DNA from 2 places in the Micrococcus sp. NPDC078436 genome. Region 2 is predicted to be linked to the other one. Evidence: riboswitches for the same ligand, from Rfam matches in the RefSeq annotation. Region 2 holds a riboswitch; the other holds the start of a gene.

Region 1 (10,273 bases), on a different contig from region 2:
CGCGGAAGAACTACTTCTACCCGGACACCCCGAAGAACTTCCAGACGTCCCAGTACGACGAGCCGATCGTGTTCGACGGCCACCTGGACGTGGAGCTCGAGGACGGCACCGTGTTCCGCGTGGAGATCGAGCGCGCCCACCTCGAGGACGACGCCGGCAAGCTCACCCACCAGGGCGGGTCCGGCCGCATCCAGGGCGCCTCGAGCTCCCTGGTGGACTACAACCGCGCGGGCGTGCCGCTCATCGAGATCGTGACCCGGCCCATCGTCGGCGCGGGGGAGCGGGCCCCGGAGATCGCGCGCGCCTACGTGGCCGCCATCCGGGACATCGTGAAGGCCATCGGCATCTCGGACGCCCGCATGGAGCACGGCAACGTGCGCTGCGACGCGAACGTCTCCCTCATGGAGAAGGGCGCCGAGGTCTTCGGCACGCGCACCGAGACCAAGAACGTGAGCTCCACGCGCGCGGTGCAGCACGCCGTCACCCACGAGATCCAGCGTCAGGCCGCCGTGCTCGCCGCGGGCGGGACCATCACGCAGGAGACCCGCCACTGGCACGAGGACACGCGCACGACGACGTCGGGCCGTCCCAAGTCCGACGCCGACGACTACCGCTACTTCCCCGAGCCGGACCTCGTGCCCGTCGTCGTGGACGAGGCGTGGATCGAGCGCGTGCGCGCCGAGCTGCCCGAGCTGCCGGCCGTGCGCAACAGGCGCCTGAAGGCGGAGTGGGGCTACTCGGACGAGGAGTTCCGCGACGTCGTCAACGCCGGCGTGCTGGACGAGATCGTCGCCACGGTCGAGGCCGGGGCGTCCGCGCCGGCGGCCCGCAAGTGGTGGATGGGCGAGATCGCCCGCCTGGCCAACGTGCGCGAGGTGGCCGTGGCCGAGCTCGGCATCGCCCCCGCCCACGTGGTGGAGGTCGAGGAGCTCATCGCCGCGAAGACCATCAACGACAAGATCGCCAAGCAGGTGCTCGGCCTCGTCGCCGACGGCGAGGGCGCCCCGAAGGAGATCGTGGCGGCCAAGGGCCTGGCCGTGGTCTCCGACGACGGCGCGCTCACCGCCGCCGTGGACGCCGCGATCGCCGCCAACCCGGACGTGGCCGAGAAGATCAAGGGCGGCAAGATGGCCGCCGTCGGCGCCCTGATCGGCCCGGTCATGAAGGCCACCCGCGGGCAGGCCGACGCCGGCCGCGTGCGCGAGATCGTGCTCGAGCGCCTCGGGGTCGGCTGACCGGGGAGTCTCACCCCAGCGCGGTCACCGCCCGCGTCACACGCGGAAGCGTCTTGCGCAGCAGCGTGCGCCAGGAGCGGTCCGGGATGCCCACCAGTGCGTCCCGGGCCGCGGCGTCGTCGAGGGTCTCGAGGGCCATGACGCCGAGCCACACGCGGGCGCGCCGCGCCTCGGCCGCGTCCCGGGCCACGTCCTCGACGAGCTCCTCGCCGTGCCACAGGCCGAGGTAGGCGACGTTGAGTGCGGGGTCCCACGCGCACGCCAGGTCCCAGTCGAGGATCCCCGCCAGCCGCCACGTCGGCTCGGGGTGCACGGGCGTGCCCGGCTCGGGCAGCCACCGCAGGTTGTGCCCGGCCAGATCCCCGTGCACCAGACACGGCGGCACGGGCGGCTCCGCGGTCCAGCGCGTCACCGCGTCGGTCAGGCTCGCGACGACGCTGGGCCAGGCGGCCAGGGGAGTCGCGTCGCCCTGAACCCGATCCGGGCCGCTGTCCGCCTCCCGCGTCGGCGGCGCATCGCCCGGCCAGCCGCCGAGCCGCCCCGCGAGCCGCTCGGGCAGCGCGGCGACGGCGGCGACGCGCTCGGCCGTCCACGGCCCGCGGAAGGCGAAGGGCGCCCCGAGATGCGGGGCGATGCGGGGGTCGGCGACGTCGACGGCAGCGAGGGCGTCGACGATGCCGCGCAGCACAGCCGGGTCGCCCTCGTGCGGCGGGTGGGGGAAGCCGGGCAGGTGGGTCTGCAGGACGGCCGCGGTGCCGCCGGGGCCGGGGACGGGGACCGCGCCGCCGTCGTCACCCGCGCCTGAACGGACCGCCTCAGCACCCACCACCTCCGAGAGCGAGACCGGCAGCGGCCACGGCAGCCCCGCCGCCGCGAGGCCGTCCACGAGGGCCACCCGGCGCTCCAGCTGGGCGGCCGGATCGCGCTCCCGACTCCACACCGTGCCCGGTGCCGCGCCCGCCTCGTGGAGGCGTGCCATGCGCAGCACGCCCACGTCCTCGAGCACGAGCACCCGGTGGAACTGCCCGCCCTCCTCGACGCCGCCGGCGGACCAATCGGCCGCGCGGAGGCGGGCCGTCGTCGTCGGGTCCAGGCCGGGCCGCAGGCGCTCGAGCGCCGCGGCCACCAGCTCGAGCTCGGACGGGACGGGATCGCTGGCCATGCTCCCAGGGTAGGGGAGGGTGCCGTCCCTACACTGGCCCCCGTGACCACGCCCGCTCCCTGCGCCTCCGCGCCGACCCGCACCCCCGGCGCCTCCGCGAACGCCGCGCACCTGCCCGACCCCTCCGCCCGCACGGTGCGGTGGGAGATCGCGATCGTGCTGGGGCTCTCGCTCGGGCGCTCGGCGGTGTACGCGGTGGTGCAGCTGATCGACAAGGCCACCCGGGCCCCGCTCGGCGAGCAGACCACCGTCCTGAATCCCACCGTGAACGACCGCTGGATCTTCGACCTCGTCTACCAGCTCCTGGACATCGGCTTCGCCCTCGTGCCGGTCGCGCTCGTGCTCCACCTGATGTGGCTGCGGGGGCGGAACCCGTTCCGCACGCTCGGCCTGGATCTGCGCCGCCCCGGTCGCGACCTGGCCTGGGGCCTGGGCCTGTTCGCGGCCATCGGGCTGGGCACGCTCGGCGTCTACGCGGGCGGCCGCGCGGCCGGCATCACGACGGCGATCGTCGCCAACGCGATGGACCCGAGCTGGTACGCGGTGCCCGTGCTGCTGCTCTCCGCCGCGCGGCATGCGCTGCTCGAGGAGGTGATCGTCGTCGCCTGGATGGTGGACCGGCTGGGGTATCTCCAGCAGCTGCGCGCCGCCGGTCTCGCACGGCATCCTGCGCCGGCGCTGCCCTCGCCCGCGGCGACAGGCCTCTTCCTGCCCGTCCGCGTCTGGACCGTGGTGCTGGCCTTGGCGGTGCTGCGCGCGGGATACCACCTGTACCAGGGGGTCGGCCCGGGGATCGGCAACGCGCTCATGGGCGTGGTGTTCACGCTGTTCTTCGTGCGGCACCGGCGGGTCGTCCCGCTCGTGGTGGCGCACTTCCTGCTGGACGCCGTCGGGTTTGTCGGCTATCCGCTGCTGGCGCGGGCGGGACTGCTCGGCTGAGCGGCCCCGCCCGCAGGCCCGCTCAGAGCGTGATCTCGCCCTTCGGGGTGCGGAAGGTGACCGAGGAGATGCCCGGGGTGCCGGACGGGGCCACGTAGGCGATGTCGACGTCGGCCACGGCGTCCTCCTCCGTGCCGCCCAGCCACTCGCGCAGGCGGTCCGGGGACCCGGCCATGGAGAGGTGGGCGATCGCGGCCTGCGGCTCGGCGGCCTGGGACGGGTGCATGTCCTCCTGGCCGTCGGCCCAGCGCACGATGAACGGCAGCTGCGGGTCGGCAAGGGTGCCCTTGACGCCGATCTGACGCCAGGACAGCTCCCGGCCGTCGGGGAAGCGGCGGATGCCGGGCACGGCCTCGCGCTCCAGGCGGCGCTCGAAGCGGCCGATGTCCGGGGTGGAGACGGCCCAGCTCATCCAGCCGCCGCCCTGCTCGGAGCGGGCGCGGACGAGCTGGCCGAAGGGGGCGCTGAGGGAGGCCGGGTGGTCCATGGCCTCCACGACCTCGAGCCACTGCCCGTTCCGCATGGGGAACAGGGCGTTGTGGGTGCCGAAGCGCGGGTGCACGCCGCCCTTGATGCGGTCGATGCCGAGGGTCTCGACGAGGCGCTCCACGGTGGCCTCGAGGCCCTCGGGCCCGGCGGCGTAGGAGACGTGGTCCATCCGGCAGGTGTTCACGGCGTTGTTCCTCTCCGAACCCCCGGGCGGGCCGGGCGTCGAACGCGATGGGAGGGCGGCGCCGTCGGCCCCTTGACCACCGAGCCGCCCCTGTGATTCACAGCGTATCCATGTGTGACACGCCCGATGAAATCGACCCCGCACCCGTGGCACACTGGCGGCACGGTCACGAGAGTCAGCGTCTTTGCCCCGGCATGCTGACCGGCAACCCTCCTTCCGCGGTGGGGTGCCCCGGGTGACGACCAGGCCGGCTCCCACACGGGCTGCCGGCAAGCGCGGGCCGTCCCCTCGGCCCCTCTCGACGACGCCGGGGCACCCCCGGCGCGAGGCGCCGGGTCGACCCGGCGCACCGACCGCCGGGAGGGACGCGGGTCCGGCCCCTGAGGAGCTCAGGAGAGTCCGCCATGACCGACCAGAACATCCCCGCCGAGACCACGCCCCTGACCCCGGCCGCCGCGTGGGGCTTCTCCACCGCGCAGGTCCACGCCGGCGCCGCCCCCGGCCAGCACGCCTTCGGCGCGACGGCCCTGCCCATCTACCAGACCACCTCGTTCGACTTCCCCTCCGCCGAGGTGGCGGCGGACCGGTTCGCCCTCAAGGACCTGGACCCGCTCTACACCCGCATCGGCAACCCGACCCAGTCCCCGGTGGAGGAGAAGATCGCCGCGCTCGAGGGCGGCGTGGGCGCGCTGCTGCTGGCCTCCGGCCAGGCGGCCACGACCTTCTCGATCCTCAACGTCGCCGGAGCCGGGGACCACGTCGTCGCCTCGGCGAGCCTCTACGGCGGCACGCAGAACCTCTTCAAGCACACCCTCGCCAAGGTCGGCGTCGAGACGACGTTCGTGACCGATCCGGACGACATCGAGTCCTGGCGCGCCGCCGTGAAGCCGAACACCAAGGCCTTCTTCGGGGAGACCCTCGGCAACCCCCGGGGCGACGTGCTGGACGTTCGGGCGGTGGCCGACGTCGCGCACGAGGCGGGCGTGCCGCTGATCGTGGACAACACGCTGGCCACCCCGTACCTGCTGCGCCCGATCGAGCACGGCGCGGACATCGTCACCCACTCGGCCACGAAGTACCTCGGCGGGCACGCCGCCGCCATGGCCGGCGTGATCGTCGACGGCGGCACGTTCGACTTCGCGCAGCACCCCGAGCGCTTCCCCGGGTTCAACGAGCCGGACGAGTCCTACCACGGGCTCGTGTACGCGCGGGACCTGGGCGTCGGCTCCGCCCTGGGCGCCAACCTCGCGTTCATCCTCAAGGCGCGCGTGCAGCTGCTGCGCGACTACGGCTCCTCGATCTCCCCGTTCAACGCCTTCCTCGTCAACCTCGGCCTCGAGACCCTCTCCCTGCGCATGCAGCGCGCCGTGGCCAACGCGACGGCCGTGGCCGCGTGGCTCGAGGCGCGCGACGACGTGGACTCCGTGGTCTACGCCGGCCTGCCCTCCAGCCCGTGGCACGAGCGGGCGCAGCGGTACCTGCCGCGCGGCGCAGGCGCGTTCGTCTCCTTCGAGATCGCGGGCGGCGCCGAGGCGGGCGCGGCGTTCGTGGACGGGCTTGAGCTGCTGCACCACGTGGCCAACATCGGCGACGTCCGCTCGCTCGTGGTGCACCCGGCCTCCACCACCCACGCCCAGCTCACCGAGGACGAGCAGCGCGCCGCCGGCGTCACCCCCGGCCTGGTGCGACTCTCGCTCGGCGTGGAGGACGTCGAGGACATCCTCGCCGACCTGGAGCGCGGCTTCGCGGCGGCGGCCGGTGCGGGGGAGGGCACCCGATGACCGCGGTCGCGAGCCGCCCGTCCCTGACCGTCGACCTCCCCGAGGGCGCCCGCCACACCGTCTCGGTCGGGCCCCTGACCACCGAGACCGGCGGCTTCCTCCCGGACGTCACCCTCACGTACGAGACGTGGGGGACCCTGGACGCCGACGGCTCCAACGCGGTCCTCGTGCTGCACGCCCTCACGGGCGACTCGCACGTGGCCGCGCACGCCGCAGACCCGACGCCGGGCTGGTGGGACGCGCTCGTCGGCCCCGGCCGGGCGGTGGACACGGACCGCTGGTTCGTCGTCGCCCCCGCGATGGTGGGCGGCTGTCACGGTTCCACGGGCCCGTCCTCGCCCGACCCCGACGGCGTGCCGTGGGGCTCGCGCTTCCCGTTCCTCACGCTGCGCGACGCGGTGGAGGCCGAGCGCCGCCTCGCCGACCACCTCGGGATCGACGTGTGGCAGGCCGTGATCGGCGGGTCGATGGGCGGGGCCCGCGCCCTGGAGTGGGCGGTCTCCCACCCGGAGCGCGTGGCCGGCGTCGGGGTGCTCGCTTCGACGGCGCAGTCCTCGGCGGACCAGATCGCCTGGGGCCAGGCGCAGGCCGCGGCCATCCGGCTCGACCCGGCGCACCGCGAGGGCGACTACTACGGCGGACCCGGACCCGAGACGGGCCTCGGGATCGCCCGGCGCATCGCCCACACCACCTACCGCACGGCCGAGGAGCTCGAGTACCGCTTCGGCCGCGAGCCGCAGGGCGCGGAGGACCCGTTCGGGGCCGCCGTCGGGAGGCGGCAGGGACGCTACGCGGTGGAGTCCTACCTGGACCACCAGGCCGCGAAGCTGTCCGCGCGGTTCGACGCGAACTCCTACCTCGTGCTCACCGAGGCGCTCATGAGCCACGACGTCGCCCGTGGGCGGGGGAGCCTGTCCGAGGCGCTGGGGCGCTTCCGCGGGCGGGCCTTCGTGGCCGCCGTCGACTCCGACCGGCTGTACCGGCCCGAGGAGTCGGCGCTGCTCGCGGAGCTGCTGCCCGGCGAGGTGCCCGTCCACTCGATCGTCTCGCCGATCGGCCATGACGGGTTCCTCACGGAGTACGGGCAGGTCGCCGACGCCCTGAAGGAGACCCTCGCCCTCTGACCGCTCAGGAGGCCGGCTCGGCGGGCGGCGTGACCGGCAGCGACTCCGTGTGGTCCGAGCCGTGCGGCATCTCCACGCCGAACAGCGGCTCGGGCACGGGGCGCTTGGCGCTGACCCCGTCGCCGGAGGAGACGCCGCGGATGCGTCGGATCACCCACGGCGCCAGGTGGGCCCGCGCCCACTTGGCGTTGGACACGCGGGCCTGACGCCACGTCCGGGGCGCGGCCGGCTTGGGCTGGAGGGGCTCCAGATCGTGCTCGACGCCGAGGGTGTCCAGCACCATCGCCGCGATGGTGTGGTGCCCGGTGGGGGAGAAGTGCAGCCGGTCCTCTGCCCACATCTCGGGCCTCGAGAGCTGCTTGAGCGACCACATGTCCGGCACGAGCGCGTCGTGGCGCAGCGCCACGGTGCGCACGTTCTCGTTGTAGATCGCCACCTTCCCCCGGATGCGTCCCAGCACGGGGGTGTCACGGACGTCGGTCACGTTGAACAGGAGCACGGTGGCGCCCGTTCCCGCGAGCTTCCCGACGGCGGCGTCCAGGCGGCGGGCGACGTCGTCGGGGTCGGCGCCGCGCAGGATGTCGTTGCCGCCCGCGCAGATGCTGATGAGGTCCGGGGCCAGCTCGATGGCCGGGTCCACCTGGTCGGCGGCGATCTGATCGATCAGCTTGCCGCGCACGGCGAGGTTCGCGTAGGCGAACGGCTCCGGCCCCTCGGCGTGGCGGGCCAGCTCCTCGGCCACGCGGTCGGCCCAGCCGCGGTGGTAGCCGAGCTGGTCCGGGTCCGGATCCCCGATGCCCTCCGTGAAGGAGTCGCCGAGGGCCACGTAGCGGCGCCAGGGGTGACCGGTGGGCTGATCGTCGACGGGCGGCACGATGGTGTTACTCACGGGTAGCAGTCTGCTCCAGGGGCCGACCCACGGTCAATCGCTAGGCTGAGCCGGTGACCGAGCCCTCCCACACCCCCTCCGCCCCGGGCCCCGAGCCCGTCGTCCGCTGGTCCCGCCCCGAGGGCGAGCGCACCGAGCACCTGCTGATCCTGCTCCACGGCTACGGCGCGAGCGAGCACGACCTCTTCGGCCTCGTGCCCCAGCTGCCGGAGCCGTTCACGGTGGCCGCCGTCCGCGCCCCGCTGACCCTCCAGCCCGGCATGCACGCGTGGTTCCCGCTCTCCCAGGACCCGGTGACGGGGGAGATCGGCTCCGACGACGCTCCGGCCGTCCGCCGCGCGACAGAGGACCTGCACGCGTGGGTGCAGACCGTGCGCGGCGACTTCCGCACCGTCTCTCTGCTCGGCTTCTCGCAGGGCATGGCGCTGGCGACCTCTCTGCTGCGCCTGGACCCGGAGGCCTACGCGTGCACGGTCGCGCTCTCCGGCTTCGTGATCGACCCGGACCTCGCCGAGCCCGGCCTCGAGGGCCTCTTCATCCGCGACGACGAGGTCGCCCGGCTCACGCCGAAGGTCTTCTGGGGCCGTGGCCAGGACGACCCGGTCATCTCCGAGGCGCGCGTCGAGTCCGCCCACGCGTGGCTCACCGCGCACACGGACCTCATGAAGATCGTCTACGCGGGCCTGCCCCACGCGATCAACCAGCAGGAGCTCGGCCACGTGCGCGAATACCTGCAGCACACGGTGCTGAAGGGCCGCTGAGGCTCAGGACTCGGCGGACTCCGCCTCGATCACCACGGCCTCGCCGTTGAACTCGACGACGTCGCCGTCGTGCAGCTGCGCGCCGCGGCGGGTCTCGACCGCGCCGTTCACGGTGACCATCCCGTCCGCGACGACGTCCCGGGCCATCGCGCCGTCCTCCACGAGGGAGGCGAGCTTGAGGGCCTGGCCGAGGCGGATCATCGTGTCACGGATCGGCAGGGGCTGAGCGTCCTCGGGGACGTCGACGGCGGTGGCGTCGGTCCCCGTGGCGCGGGATTCGTCATGGCTGTGGGCATCGGTCATGACGTCCATTGTGGCCGGTAGGCTGGTCCGCATCGACCGGCCCGGCCGTCCGAGACCGCCCGCGCCGCGCGCAGGGTGAGCGCGAGGACCCGGCGGGCCGCCGTCGTCGTGAACCCCTCCCGCCCCCGATGTGCACGGAAGTGATGCCCCCATGGCTGCCAAGTCCCCGCTCGAGAACGTCATCAGCCTGGCCAAGCGCCGCGGCTTCGTGTTCCAGGCCGGTGAGATCTACGGCGGCTCGCGCTCCGCGTGGGACTACGGGCCCCTGGGCGTGGAGCTGAAGGAGAACATCAAGGCGGAGTGGTGGAAGACCTTCGTGCGCTCGCGCGAGGACATGGTGGGCCTGGACTCCTCCATCATCCTGCCGCGGCAGGTCTGGCAGGCCTCGGGCCACGTGGACACCTTCACGGACCCGCTCGTGGAGTGCCAGCAGTGCCACAGGCGCCACCGCCAGGACCACCTGGTCGAGGCGTTCGAGGCCAAGAAGGGCCGTGCCCCGGAAGGCATGCAGGACATCGTCTGCCCGGACTGCGGCACCAAGGGCATGTTCACCGAGCCGCAGATGTTCTCCGGCCTCATGAAGACCTTCCTCGGCCCCGTGGACAACGAGGAGGGGCTGCACTACATGCGCCCCGAGACCGCGCAGGGCATCTTCGTGAACTTCCTCAACGTGCTCGGCGCCTCGCGCAAGAAGCCGCCGTTCGGCATCGGCCAGATCGGCAAGGCGTTCCGCAACGAGATCACGCCCGGCAACTTCATCTTCCGCACGCGCGAGTTCGAGCAGATGGAGATCGAGTACTTCGTGCCGCCGGCTGACGCCCAGCGGCACTTCGACACGTGGGTCGAGGCCTGCTGGAACTGGTTCATCGACCTCGGGATCGACCCGGAGAACCTGCGCCGCTTCGACGTCCCGGCGGAGGAGCGCGCCCACTACTCGGACGGCACCATCGACCTGGAGTACAAGTTCGGCTTCGGCGGCGGGGACGGCTGGGGCGAGCTCATGGGCGTGGCCAACCGCACCGACTACGATCTCTCGAGCCACACGACGGCCTCCGGCACCAAGCTGCAGTACTTCGACCAGGCCAACGGCGAGCACTACACGCCGTACGTGATCGAGCCCTCCTTCGGGCTGACCCGCTCCATGATGGCCTTCCTCGTGGACGCCTACGCCGAGGAGGAGGCGCCGAACGCGAAGGGCGGCACGGACGTGCGCACCGTGCTCCGCCTCGACCCGCGTCTGGCCCCGGTCAAGGCCGCCGTCCTCCCGCTGTCCAAGAAGGAGGAGCTGCAGCCGGCCACGCAGGCCCTCGCCGCCGAGCTGCGCCGCGAGTGGAACATCGAGACGGACGACTCCGGTGCCATCGGCCGCCGCTACCGCCGCCAGGACGAGATCGGCACCCCGTTCT
Region 2 (10,273 bases):
GGATGCGCCGCTCGCGGCGGTCGTTGACCCCGACCTCGCGGTAGCGCCAGAGGATGCGCTTCTCCACGAGGTCCACGATCCGCCACGCCGCCCACGCCAGCGCGGCCACGAGCACCACCATGAGCACGAACGCGGCGCCGCGGTACCAGGTCTCCGCGCGCGCCGTGACGCCGAGCGCCAGGCGGGCGGCGAGGGAGGCGCCGGCGAGGGAGAGCGGCAGGCTCAGCGGGGCCATCTGGCGGCGCAGCTCGGCGCGGCGGAGCATGAGCAGCCGCACCGCCTGGAACGCGAGCCACACCCCCACCCAGCCGAGCACGAACGCGATGGCCGCCGTGAACAGGGCGCCGCCGGTCACCCCGAGGGCCTCGGCCGCGGCGTCCGAGGTGCCCTGGACGCCGTCCTGCACCTCGTCGGGGACCTCGGCGGCGGCAGCCAGGCGCACGAGGCCGGGGAACAGGGCGGAGGAGGCGAGGCTGAGCATGGCGCCAGTCTGGCATCCGCGGCCGAACGCCGCCCGGATCGGAGCACAATGGAGCCTGACCGCCCGCCCGCCCCGTGGCCGAGCGCTCCCTCCGGAGCGGCGCCGCCCACCTGCACCCCCTTGGAGGATCCCCGTGCTCTCCGTGACCGATCTCCGCGCCGTGGACACCGCCACGGCGGACCTGTCCAGCATCATCCCCCGCGCGGACGTGGACGTGGCCTCGATGGTCCCCGCGATCACGCCGATCATCGACGAGGTCCGCGAGCGCGGTGCCGCCGCCCTGCTGGACCTGGCCGAGCGCTTCGACGGCGTCCGCCCGGCGTCCCTGCGCGTGCCCGTCGAGGCGCTCGCGGAGGCGCTCGCGACGCTGGACCCCCGGGTCCGCGCCGCGCTCGAGGAGTCGATCCGCCGCGCCCGTCTCGTCCACGCCGCGCAGGTGCCCGCCGGATCCAGGGTGGAGCTGGGCGAGGGCGCCGTCGTCGAGAACCGCTGGGTGCCCGTGGGCCGCGTGGGCCTCTACGTGCCCGGCGGGCGCGCGGTGTACCCCTCCTCCGTGGTGATGAACGTGGTGCCCGCGCAGGCGGCCGGTGTGGGCGCGCTCGCCGTGACCTCGCCCCCGCAGCGGGAGCACGGCGGCCTGCCGCACCCCACCGTGCTGGCCGCGTGCGCGCTGCTGGGCGTGGACGAGGTCTACGCGGCCGGCGGCGCCCAGGCCGTGGCCATGCTCGCGCTCGGCGTCCGGGACGACGACGGCGACGGCTGGCTGTGCGCGCCCGTGGACCTGGTGACCGGGCCGGGCAACGTGTACGTGGCCGCGGCGAAGCGCGCCCTGCAGGGGACGATCGGCGTGGACGCCGAGGCCGGGCCGAGCGAGATCGCGGTGATCGCGGACGGCACGGCGCGGGCGGACTGGGTGGCCGCGGACCTGATCAGCCAGTCCGAGCACGATCCGCTGGCCGCGTCCGTGCTCATCACCGACTCCGAGGAGATCGTCCGGGACGTGCTGGCCGCCGTCGAGGCCCAGGTGCCCGGGTCGTTCCACGAGGAGCAGATCCGCACGGCGCTGACCGGCCCGCAGTCCGGGATCCTGCTGGTGCGGGACATGGAGCAGGCCCTCGAGGTCTCGGACCTCTACGCCACCGAGCACCTGGAGATCCAGACGCGGGACCCCGACGCCCTGGCGGAGCGCGTGCGCAACGCGGGCGCCGTGTTCGTGGGGCCGTACTCCCCCGTGCCGCTGGGCGACTACTCGGCCGGGTCCAACCACGTGCTGCCGACCTCCGGGACGGCCCGGTTCTCCTCCGGGCTGAGCACCGTGACGTTCCTGCGCTCGCAGCAGCTGATCCGCTACGAGGAGGCCGGGCTGCGGGGCGTGGCCGAGGGGATCGAGGCGCTCGCGGCCGACGAGGGCCTGCCCGCGCACGGCGCCGCCATCGCCCTGCGCTCCGAGTGAGCGGGGCAGCGGAATGAGCGGGCCTGCAGGCGGGGGGACCGTCCGGATCGACGCGTGGCTCTGGGCCGTGCGCCTCTACAAGACCCGCTCCGCCGCGACGGCGGCCGTGCGGGCCGGCCACGTCCGCGTGGACGGCGAGCCGGTGAAGGCGGCGGCGTCCGTCGTCGTCGGGAACCGGATCCGGGTGCGGCAGGACGGCCGCGAGCGGATCCTCGAGGTGACCGGCCTGATCTCCAAGCGCGTGGGCGCGCCGGTGGCGGTCAAGCAGTACGTGGACCACTCGCCGCCGCCCGTGCCGCGCGAGCTGCTGTCCATCCCCTACCGCGAGCGCGGCGCGGGTCGGCCCACCAAGCGGGACCGCCGGCAGCTGGACGCGCTGCGCGGGCGGGACGGGGCCGGGCGGGGCTGACCGCGGGGGCCCGGGCGCTCCCTCAGTCGTCCTTCCCCACGGCCTGGACGTGGGCGGAGGTGACCGGACGGGGTCCCTCCCTCTCGCTCGCGCAGGCCGACACCGTCAGGGCAGCGACGGCGAGGACCGCGGCGAGCGTGCTCGAGCGGGTGCAGGGGAGTGAGAGCGGAGGTGTGGTGATGGTGCGGGGTATGGAACGCTCCTCTGTCGATGCGATCGGGGTCAGTCCTCGCCGACGCGGACGGCCCGGTCGACGGCTGCGTGGACTAGAGGGTCGTGGCTGGCCACGAGTACAGCGGCCCCGGCCGCGGCGTGCTCGCGCAGCAGCGCGATGGCCTCACGGGCCGCAGAGCCGTCGAGGTGGCCGGTGGGCTCGTCGGCCACGATCAGGTGCGGCCGCTTGGAGAGGGCCCTGACCAGCGTCACCCGCTGGGCTTCGCCCCCGGACAGCCGGGAGGCGGGCGCGCCGAGCCGGTGCCCCAGTCCGAGTCGCTCGAGCTGGCCCCGGACCGTCTGCTGTGCCTCGGGCACAGACCCCGCGAGGCGCCCGCCGTGGATCCACACACCCGCGTTGTCGAGCGCGGAGAGCTCGCCGATGAGCTCGCAGGACTGGTCCACGTAGCCCAGGTGCACCCGCCGGTACCGCGCGAGATCCCCGGCCGAGAGGTCCGCGACCTCCCCGGCCAGCGATCCGTCGGGGCTGCGGTAGATGATCCGTCCGGACAGCGGGCGGGACAGCCCGGCCAGGTGGCGGATCAGGGAGGACTTCCCCGTGCCGGAGCGGCCCCAGAGTCCGACGACGTCGCCGGGCGCAAGGGTCAAGTCCAGGGACTCGACGAGCACGCGGGTGCCGCCGTCGGGATGGCGGTAGCCGACCTGGACGCGGTCGAGGGTGAGCACGGGCGCGATCACACTCATGCGGGCTGCCCCTTCCAGGCGCGGGCGAGCTGGGCTCGCCGGGTGAGCAGGGTGATGACGAGGGTGAGGAGCAGTGCGACGCCGGCCGCTCCCGCCACGAGGGGAAGGTCCGGGCGGGGGGTGAGCAGCGCCAGGACGACGCCGGCCACCACCGCGACCGCGATTGCTTCCACGGCCAGGGCGGGCACGTGGCGTCCCAGCAGCCGGGAACGGGTCCAGCCGGCGAGCAGGAGCACGGTGGCCTCCCCCCGGACGTCCGGGCCCTCCACCCGGTGCAGCTGCACCAGGAGGACCATCCCCACGACGGCGGCCAGCGCACCCAGCACCAGGCGGAACGGCAGGTCCTGGGCCACGGCGGCGCTGGCCAGCACGGAGACGCCGGCCTCGCGGCGGGCCTGCAGGACGACGGCCACGAGCAGGCCGGCACCGACTGCCACGGCCGCTCGGTATGCCGCGCCGGTGAGCAGCCGCGGCCACGTGCGCGCGGTCCACCGGGTCAGCAGCGCCGCCGGGGTGCGGGCCGGTCGGGCCGTGCCGACGCTCCCCTCCCGACCTGCCGACGCGGCGGGGCGGGCCGCGAGCACCGCCGCAAGCACCACGGCCCCGGCCAGCCCCGCCGTCGCCCCGAGGCCCACGGCCACCAACGGGGGCGCCACGCCGAGGCGCCTGGACATCGTGCCGACGACGGCGAGGGCGGCTGCCGCACCGACGAGCACCGTCAGTGTGGCGGCGTCCTCGCGGAGGTGGCGGGTCACGGTGGCGCTGCGTGTCCACCCATGGACCGCCAGCACACCCGCCCGGTGGCGCCGTGGCTGCAGCGCGGCGGCCACGCACAGCCCCGCCAGGGCGGTCAGCAGGACGACCACCGTCACCGTCTGCGAGGTCCCCGCGGTCCCGACGGCCGCGGAGACCCGCTGAGACGCGGCGAGCTCCGGGCCGAGCTGGCGCACGGTGCCGAGCGGCCCCGTCCGGGGATCACCCTCCGTGGAGTCGAACCGGTAGGACACCACCTGCATCTCGCGGGGCGCCAGGCTGGAGGCGGCCACGGTGACCGCTGCGAACCCGGCGGCCTCGAGGCGCTGGGCGACGGCGTCGATCGTCGCGAGGTTCTCCGGCGTCAGGTCCTCCCCCACACCGGCCACCCGGACGCGGACGGTGCTGAAGGGCCGCTCCAGTCCGAGTGCCCCCGCGGAGGCGGCGTCGACGTAGGCGGCGGGCATCTGGTTGGCGAGACCGAACCCGGTGGAGGCGGGCCGCAGCCGGACGTCCCGCGGAGTTCCGTCGGGGTCCGCTACCAGGGTGGTGGGCAGCTCGACATCCGTGAGCAGCGGGGCGATCCCCGCGAGTGCGGCGTCCGGCTCCGGCGTAAGGGTGCCCACGCTGACCAGCAGGGGCGCGTCCCCGGTTCCGAACCGTCGGCCATCGTCAGTGGCCGTGTAGTACGCGGACTCCCGGGACGTGGAGGCCGGCAGCGCCCGGGTGACCGCGACGTCGGGCCGGCCGGGGAGCGTGCCGGAGGCGGTCTCCACGGAGGCGGCCTCGGCCAGGGGCTCGTCCGCAGACGCCGGCCGGGTCAGGGTCCGCGTCTCCTGCACCAGGGACAGGCGGGGCGAGTCGTAGCTCAGGACCGGGTCCCGGCCCGTGGTCAACCCCGGCACGGGGACCACGGTGACCCCGAGCCCCAGGCCGCCGAACCGGCCTGAGACGTCGGAGGTGGAGACCTCGTCCTGCGTCGCTGTCCCGCCGGCGGGCAGCGCCCACACGGGCATCCCCACGATGCCGCGGGGCGCGGTGGGGTCCCGCGGATCCACCGGCGCCTGCTCGATGTCGAGCCGGGTGACCGGCTCCCGGTACGGGGCCGCGCGCACCTCGAGGGTCAGGGGCGCAGACCCGACGCTCGTGGCGAGCAGCGGGACGGCGGTGAGTGAGTCCACCGGCCGTCCGGCCGCATCCGCCAGGCTCTGGAGGTAGGCAGGGAGCCGATCCTTCGCCCTGACGAGCGCCTCAGTCTCCTCGGTTGCGGCGCCGGAGAGCCTGTCGACGACAGCCGGGAGGAAGCCGGCGGGCGAGGACTGCGCTAGTACGCGGAACGCGTCGGCGGCGGCGGGGTGCCCGCCGAGGGACAACAGCTGCGCCTCAGCCGCGGCGTCCACCACGATCATCCGATTGCCCTGCGGGTCGGGGTCCGCCCACGGGGCGGCCCAGTACGTGCCGGCCGGGACCTCACGCTGGGCGGGCGGAGGCGTCTGACCGCGGGGACCGACGGCAAGGGTGGGGAGCTCGACGTCCGTGCAGGGGCCTGGCTCGGGAGGGGCCGGATCGCAGAGGGCGGGATCGTCCAGCAGCGGACGGGCGTCCGCGATCGGCCCGTCGGAGAAGGAGCCGATCAGTGTGGCGTCCATGCCGAGCACGGGGCGCGGGCCGAGTCCGTCGTCCGTGCTCACCCGCGCGTCCAGGTCGAACGCGTGGGGACCCTCCACGCTGCCGTCCGCGGGGTAGCCGATCATGACGGCGTCCTGGTTGGCCACGCTGCGCACGCCGACGTCGCCGAGCGGGGCGGCCACCTCGACACCGGGCACCGCCCGGATGCGGTCGAGATCGGCCGGGCTGAGGCGCTCGGCTGAGCTCGTCCAGGCGGCCGTGTCCAGCGGGGCCATGAGGGCTGCCGCGCTCTGTGCGGCCGCGGGTGCGGACACGATCAGGTCATAGGACCCGCGCCAGCTGCTGTCGACGAGGGCCTTGAGCCGCTGTGTGGCCTGGGCCTGGACACCAAGGCCCAGGACCAGGGCCACAGCGAGCGCCCCGGCCACCAAGCGCAGCAACCGCACGGCGGGGAAGGAGGGCCAGGCTGGTCCTACACGGCGAGAACCCTCACCAGTGCTCGTCTGGACTCGCGAGCTCTGGGGCGGTCGGGACGTCATTCGGAGGGAACCGTCAACGCCACCCGGTAGGGCTCGTCATTGTCCACGGTGACCGTGAAGGTCACTGGCCCGGCCTGTTCTATGGGAGGCGTCGCTGCGGACCACCCGCCGCACAGGGCCTCCGATCCGGCCATCCACGTTTTCTCATCGCCATCGCCACTCGAGACGTGGATGTCCGTCTTGCCAGTCGCATCGGAGGGGCAGAGCAGGACGACCCGAAGGACCGCGCCCTTCTGGGCATCCACCGTGATCTCCTGGGTGCCCCGACCGACCCTCTCCTCCAGGACGGACTCCTGCTCCACATCGATGTAGTCGGAGTCCGGATTCTGACGTGCGTACTCCTCAAGGGTCATGCCCCCCTCCTCGAACAGAGCCGCGGGGAGAGCCTCTGCCGCGTTCGGGGCCTGGGCCCCGGCATCGGACGAGCCGCTCGTGGCGGCTGACTCCGAAGGGGTCGCACTGGCGACAGCCGTGGAAGTGCCCGAGGGGGTCGGAGTGTCGGACTGAGAGGCGGAGCACCCGGAGATCGTCGTGCCGACGAGCACAGCGGCGGCGAGGGCGGCCAAGCGACGTGAAGGAGACAAAGGGAACATGACATGCCTATCCGTAGGGGGGGAATAGGGGGGGTGCAGCGTCAGGCGCCCTGCGCCCGACGCTGCACCGCTCACCGCATCAGAGCTTGAAGTGCTGGAAGTAGAACTGCTGCCACGGGGTGTAGAACGAGCCGCTGCGCAGCGTGACCACGTCGCAGCTGCGGTTCAGCATCTGACGCTTCCATGTTCCCTGTGCCTGTTTGGCGCCGATGGCGAGCTTTCCACCGTTCGTGTAGGTGCTGGGCACGGTCCAAGCACCGCTGACGGTATTCGTAGACGAGTAGCTGACTCCCACACGGGTCCCGACCTTGGCGGAGACGCCAGCGACAATGGCGCTCACATCGCCAGAGAGTTCGCCTGTGATGTCGCCACTGACACCGAACGTGCGCCCGGTGGCGATAGTGAGCCTGACTCCGGGAGCCCCGGACACTGACGAGTAGGCGGAGTACGACTGCTTGAACTTGTTCGATGTCACGGTGGTGCTTGTCCAGTACTCCTCGGCACAGTACGCGTCCGGGGTAGCAGTCTCCCCTCCCACGGGCGCGGTCGCAGCCCCCGCTACGGGAGCCACCGCTAGCGACGGCGCCATCACCGCACCGGTGGACGCCGCCATGATCCTCATCTTCATGTCCATCCGCATGATCCGATTCCTTCCAAAGAACCGCCTGCGGGGGCCGCGGGTCGCGGTCTCGAGCTCCCCCCCTCTCGAATGACTGAATCCTGACTGCGGCCAGGAGCATGTGTCAAGCATCACATTTCTATGCTTCGCTCCACCCCAGCTCAGGTCGCGAACAAGCTTCTCTGCGCCGCCCCCTCAGCCTCCCGGCGATCGACGCACCCTCCGTGACCCCGCGCGTCGCCCGCCCCCCGGGCCGCTTTGACCATCCCTCGGACCCCTCCGTAGGCTGATCCCCAGAATCACGAGTCCCCGTCATCACGGCCCTGGCCGGCGGGGCGGCAACCCTCTCACGCAGTAGTGGGGTGCTCCAGGTGAGGATTCGGCCCGGCGGAGGACCCCGACGGGCAAGTACTCGCGTCTCCGCGGATCACGCCGATCCGCTCAGGTGAACCGCCCTTCGCGGAGCCGCGTCCGTCACGAAGAGGACCCGCGCCATGACCTTGACCCTGACCGACCACCACGCCCCTTGCCGGCCTGCCGGCGCCCACCCCGCCTGGCAGGCCGACGTCTCCCGCGACCGCCTGCGCCCCGGCCTGGCGGCGTTCCCGACCGGCGTCGTCGCCGTCGCCGGCCTCGTGGACGGGCACCCCGAGGTGATGGTCTCCTCCTCCTTCAGCGTGGGCGTCTCGTGGGAGCCGGCGCTCGTCTCCTTCTCCGCGCAGCTGACCTCGCGCACGTGGCCCCGACTGCGCCGGGCCGAGTCGATCGGCGTGTCGCTGCTCGCGGAGGACCAGGCGCACCTGTGCGGGCAGCTGGCCTCCCGCACCGGGGACCGCCTCGCGGGGATCGACGTGCACGTCAGCCCGAACGGCGCGCTCCTGCTCGAGGGGTCCTCCCTGTGGCTCGAGACACGCCTGCACACCGAGGTGCCCGCCGGGGATCATGTCGTCGCCCTGCTGGAGGTCTCCGGCTTCGCGGACCACACGGACGCCCGCCCGCCCGCGGCGCTGCATCGCAACCTCTTCCACGGGCTCACCGCGCTCTGAGGAGCGCCCCGGAGCCGGGATCCGCACGGACTGGAACGGCCCCAGATTGCGCTCACAGGCGAACATCCGATGAACATCGACCCCGTGGTCGCCAGGCGGTCGAATCCGTGGCAGTATGAACCTTGAAGTTGATCCAAGCTGTATCCCGTAACATCACTGCTTGTCAGTCCCGGCCCCGGTCGGAACGATGAGTGTGGGCACGCGGTTCAGTTCTGCCGCTTCACCCGGAGGCCACAGTGGCCACCGGTTCCCACATCGCCCCTCCGGGGGCACATCGAAAGGACACCATCATGGCTGTCGGTACCGTCAAGTGGTTCAACGCTGAAAAGGGCTTCGGCTTCATCGCTCCCGAGGATCAGTCCGCGGACGTCTTCGTGCACTTCTCCGCCATCACCGGCTCGGGCTTCAAGGAGCTCCAGGAGAACGACCGCGTCGAGTTCGAGACCCAGCAGGGCCCCAAGGGCCTGCAGGCCGCGAACGTGACCAAGATCTGATCTTCCTCCTCTGAGGATTCCGTCCCCGGCGCCTGAGGCGCTGACGGACGATCACCGAAGGCCCCGATCCCCACGGATCGGGGCCTTCGTCGTGCGCCACGGCTCACGCGCCGGACCGGCCCCGATCCACACGGCGCCGCAGCAGCCACGTGACCCCGAGTCCCAGCAGGTACGCCCCGCCCACCGCGAGCAGGCCGAGGCGGAAGTCCCCGGTGTGGTCGCGGAGCAGGCCCATCACGAGCGGTCCGCACGCGAAGCCGGCATACATGCCCATGGCGTTCGTCCCCGAGGCATCGCCGAGCTGCCCGGCCGGGACGCCGTCCATGATCCCGGCGTTGATCACCACGTTCGCACCCAGCACGGTGAGCCCGTGCAGCACGGCGGCCGCCCACAGGAGGGCCGGCGCGTGGCTCACGTCGGCGGCCAGGAGGGCGGCCACCACCAGCAGCGAGCCGGCGCAGATCGCCGCGAGCAGGGTGGTGGGCCGATGCCCGGCGGCCATGCGGCGGCCCCACCAGATGCGGGAGAAGACCCCGATCACCCCGGAGACGGCGGCGGCCGCCCCGCCGACGACGAGGGACTGGCCGAGCGTCTCCACCGCGAACAGCGGCAGGTACGCGTTCACGGCCTGCATGCCGAGGCCCGTGAGGAACGCGATCGCCGCGAAGAACCACACGCTCGCCGGCAGCCGCTCACGCCCACCGCGTCGGCCGGTCGTCGGCGCTCCGGCACCCGCGGGACCCTCAGCGGCCCGCGGCGCGCCGTCGTCGTGCCGGATGTGCGCCGCGGCCGCGGAAGAGCCCGCCGGGAGCGGCGGCACCGTGGCCCACGCGACGACGCCCAGCACGCCCGCCACGAGCGCCGCCCCCAGCGCGGCGCCCGTCCAGCCGAGGGCCAGTGCCGCGGCGGGGAAGAACAGGCCGCCGAAGAGCTGCGCGAGCTGCACGCCGGACTGCTTCACCCCGATCCACCCGATGCGCCGCTCAGGCGGGGCGACCTCGCGGATGATGCGGTTCGTCGTCGGGTTCGAGATCGCCTGGGTGACCCCGGCGAGCGCCGCCGCCGCGTAGAGCGCGAAGAGCGTGGTGGAGAACGCGCCCACCACGAGCGCCAGGGCCGCACCGCCGAAGATGATGCCCATCTGTGCGCGCGAGGAGAGGCTGTCCGCGAGGCGTCCCAGCCACACGGACGTGACCGCGGCGGCGCCGAACACCACGGTGAGCACGGTGCCGAGCTGGCCGGAGGTGACGCCCAGGCGCTCGATCACCAGCGCGGAGGAGCTGGCCACCCCGTAGTTGAACAGCGGGCCGGCGGCCATGGCGGCGAGCAGCACCGTCAG

What was found. Region 2 has a riboswitch for S-adenosylmethionine ahead of AB0302_RS02745 (flavin reductase family protein). Riboswitches for the same ligand answer to the same signal wherever they lie in the genome.
Region 1: it holds a riboswitch for S-adenosylmethionine, as region 2 does, so the genes downstream of both, AB0302_RS10390 (bifunctional o-acetylhomoserine/o-acetylserine sulfhydrylase) here and AB0302_RS02745 (flavin reductase family protein) in region 2, are expected to answer to the same signal.

The regions. Positions count from the first base shown of each region.
Region 1 covers NZ_JBFBLX010000019.1:19,673-29,945, reverse strand. Annotated here, with positions in the region: gene gatB (Asp-tRNA(Asn)/Glu-tRNA(Gln) amidotransferase subunit GatB) at 1-1,235, shown strand, start outside; gene AB0302_RS10405 (phosphotransferase) at 1,246-2,397, opposite strand; gene AB0302_RS10400 (CPBP family intramembrane glutamic endopeptidase) at 2,509-3,336, shown strand; gene AB0302_RS10395 (VOC family protein) at 3,359-4,009, opposite strand; SAM riboswitch class IV at 4,174-4,291, shown strand; gene AB0302_RS10390 (bifunctional o-acetylhomoserine/o-acetylserine sulfhydrylase) at 4,414-5,790, shown strand; gene AB0302_RS10385 (homoserine O-acetyltransferase) at 5,787-6,914, shown strand; gene AB0302_RS10380 (SGNH/GDSL hydrolase family protein) at 6,919-7,803, opposite strand; gene AB0302_RS10375 (phospholipase) at 7,857-8,564, shown strand; gene AB0302_RS10370 (RNA-binding S4 domain-containing protein) at 8,568-8,867, opposite strand; gene AB0302_RS10365 (glycine--tRNA ligase) at 9,019-10,273, shown strand, end outside.
Region 2 covers NZ_JBFBLX010000003.1:33,372-43,644, reverse strand. Annotated here, with positions in the region: gene AB0302_RS02780 (mechanosensitive ion channel domain-containing protein) at 1-481, opposite strand, end outside; gene hisD (histidinol dehydrogenase) at 615-1,934, shown strand; gene AB0302_RS02770 (RNA-binding S4 domain-containing protein) at 1,948-2,343, shown strand; gene AB0302_RS02765 (ATP-binding cassette domain-containing protein) at 2,566-3,261, opposite strand; gene AB0302_RS02760 (hypothetical protein) at 3,258-6,053, opposite strand; gene AB0302_RS02755 (hypothetical protein) at 6,179-6,535, opposite strand; gene AB0302_RS02750 (hypothetical protein) at 6,855-7,415, opposite strand; SAM riboswitch class IV at 7,692-7,811, shown strand; gene AB0302_RS02745 (flavin reductase family protein) at 7,889-8,440, shown strand; gene AB0302_RS02740 (cold-shock protein) at 8,731-8,934, shown strand; gene AB0302_RS02735 (MFS transporter) at 9,038-10,273, opposite strand, start outside.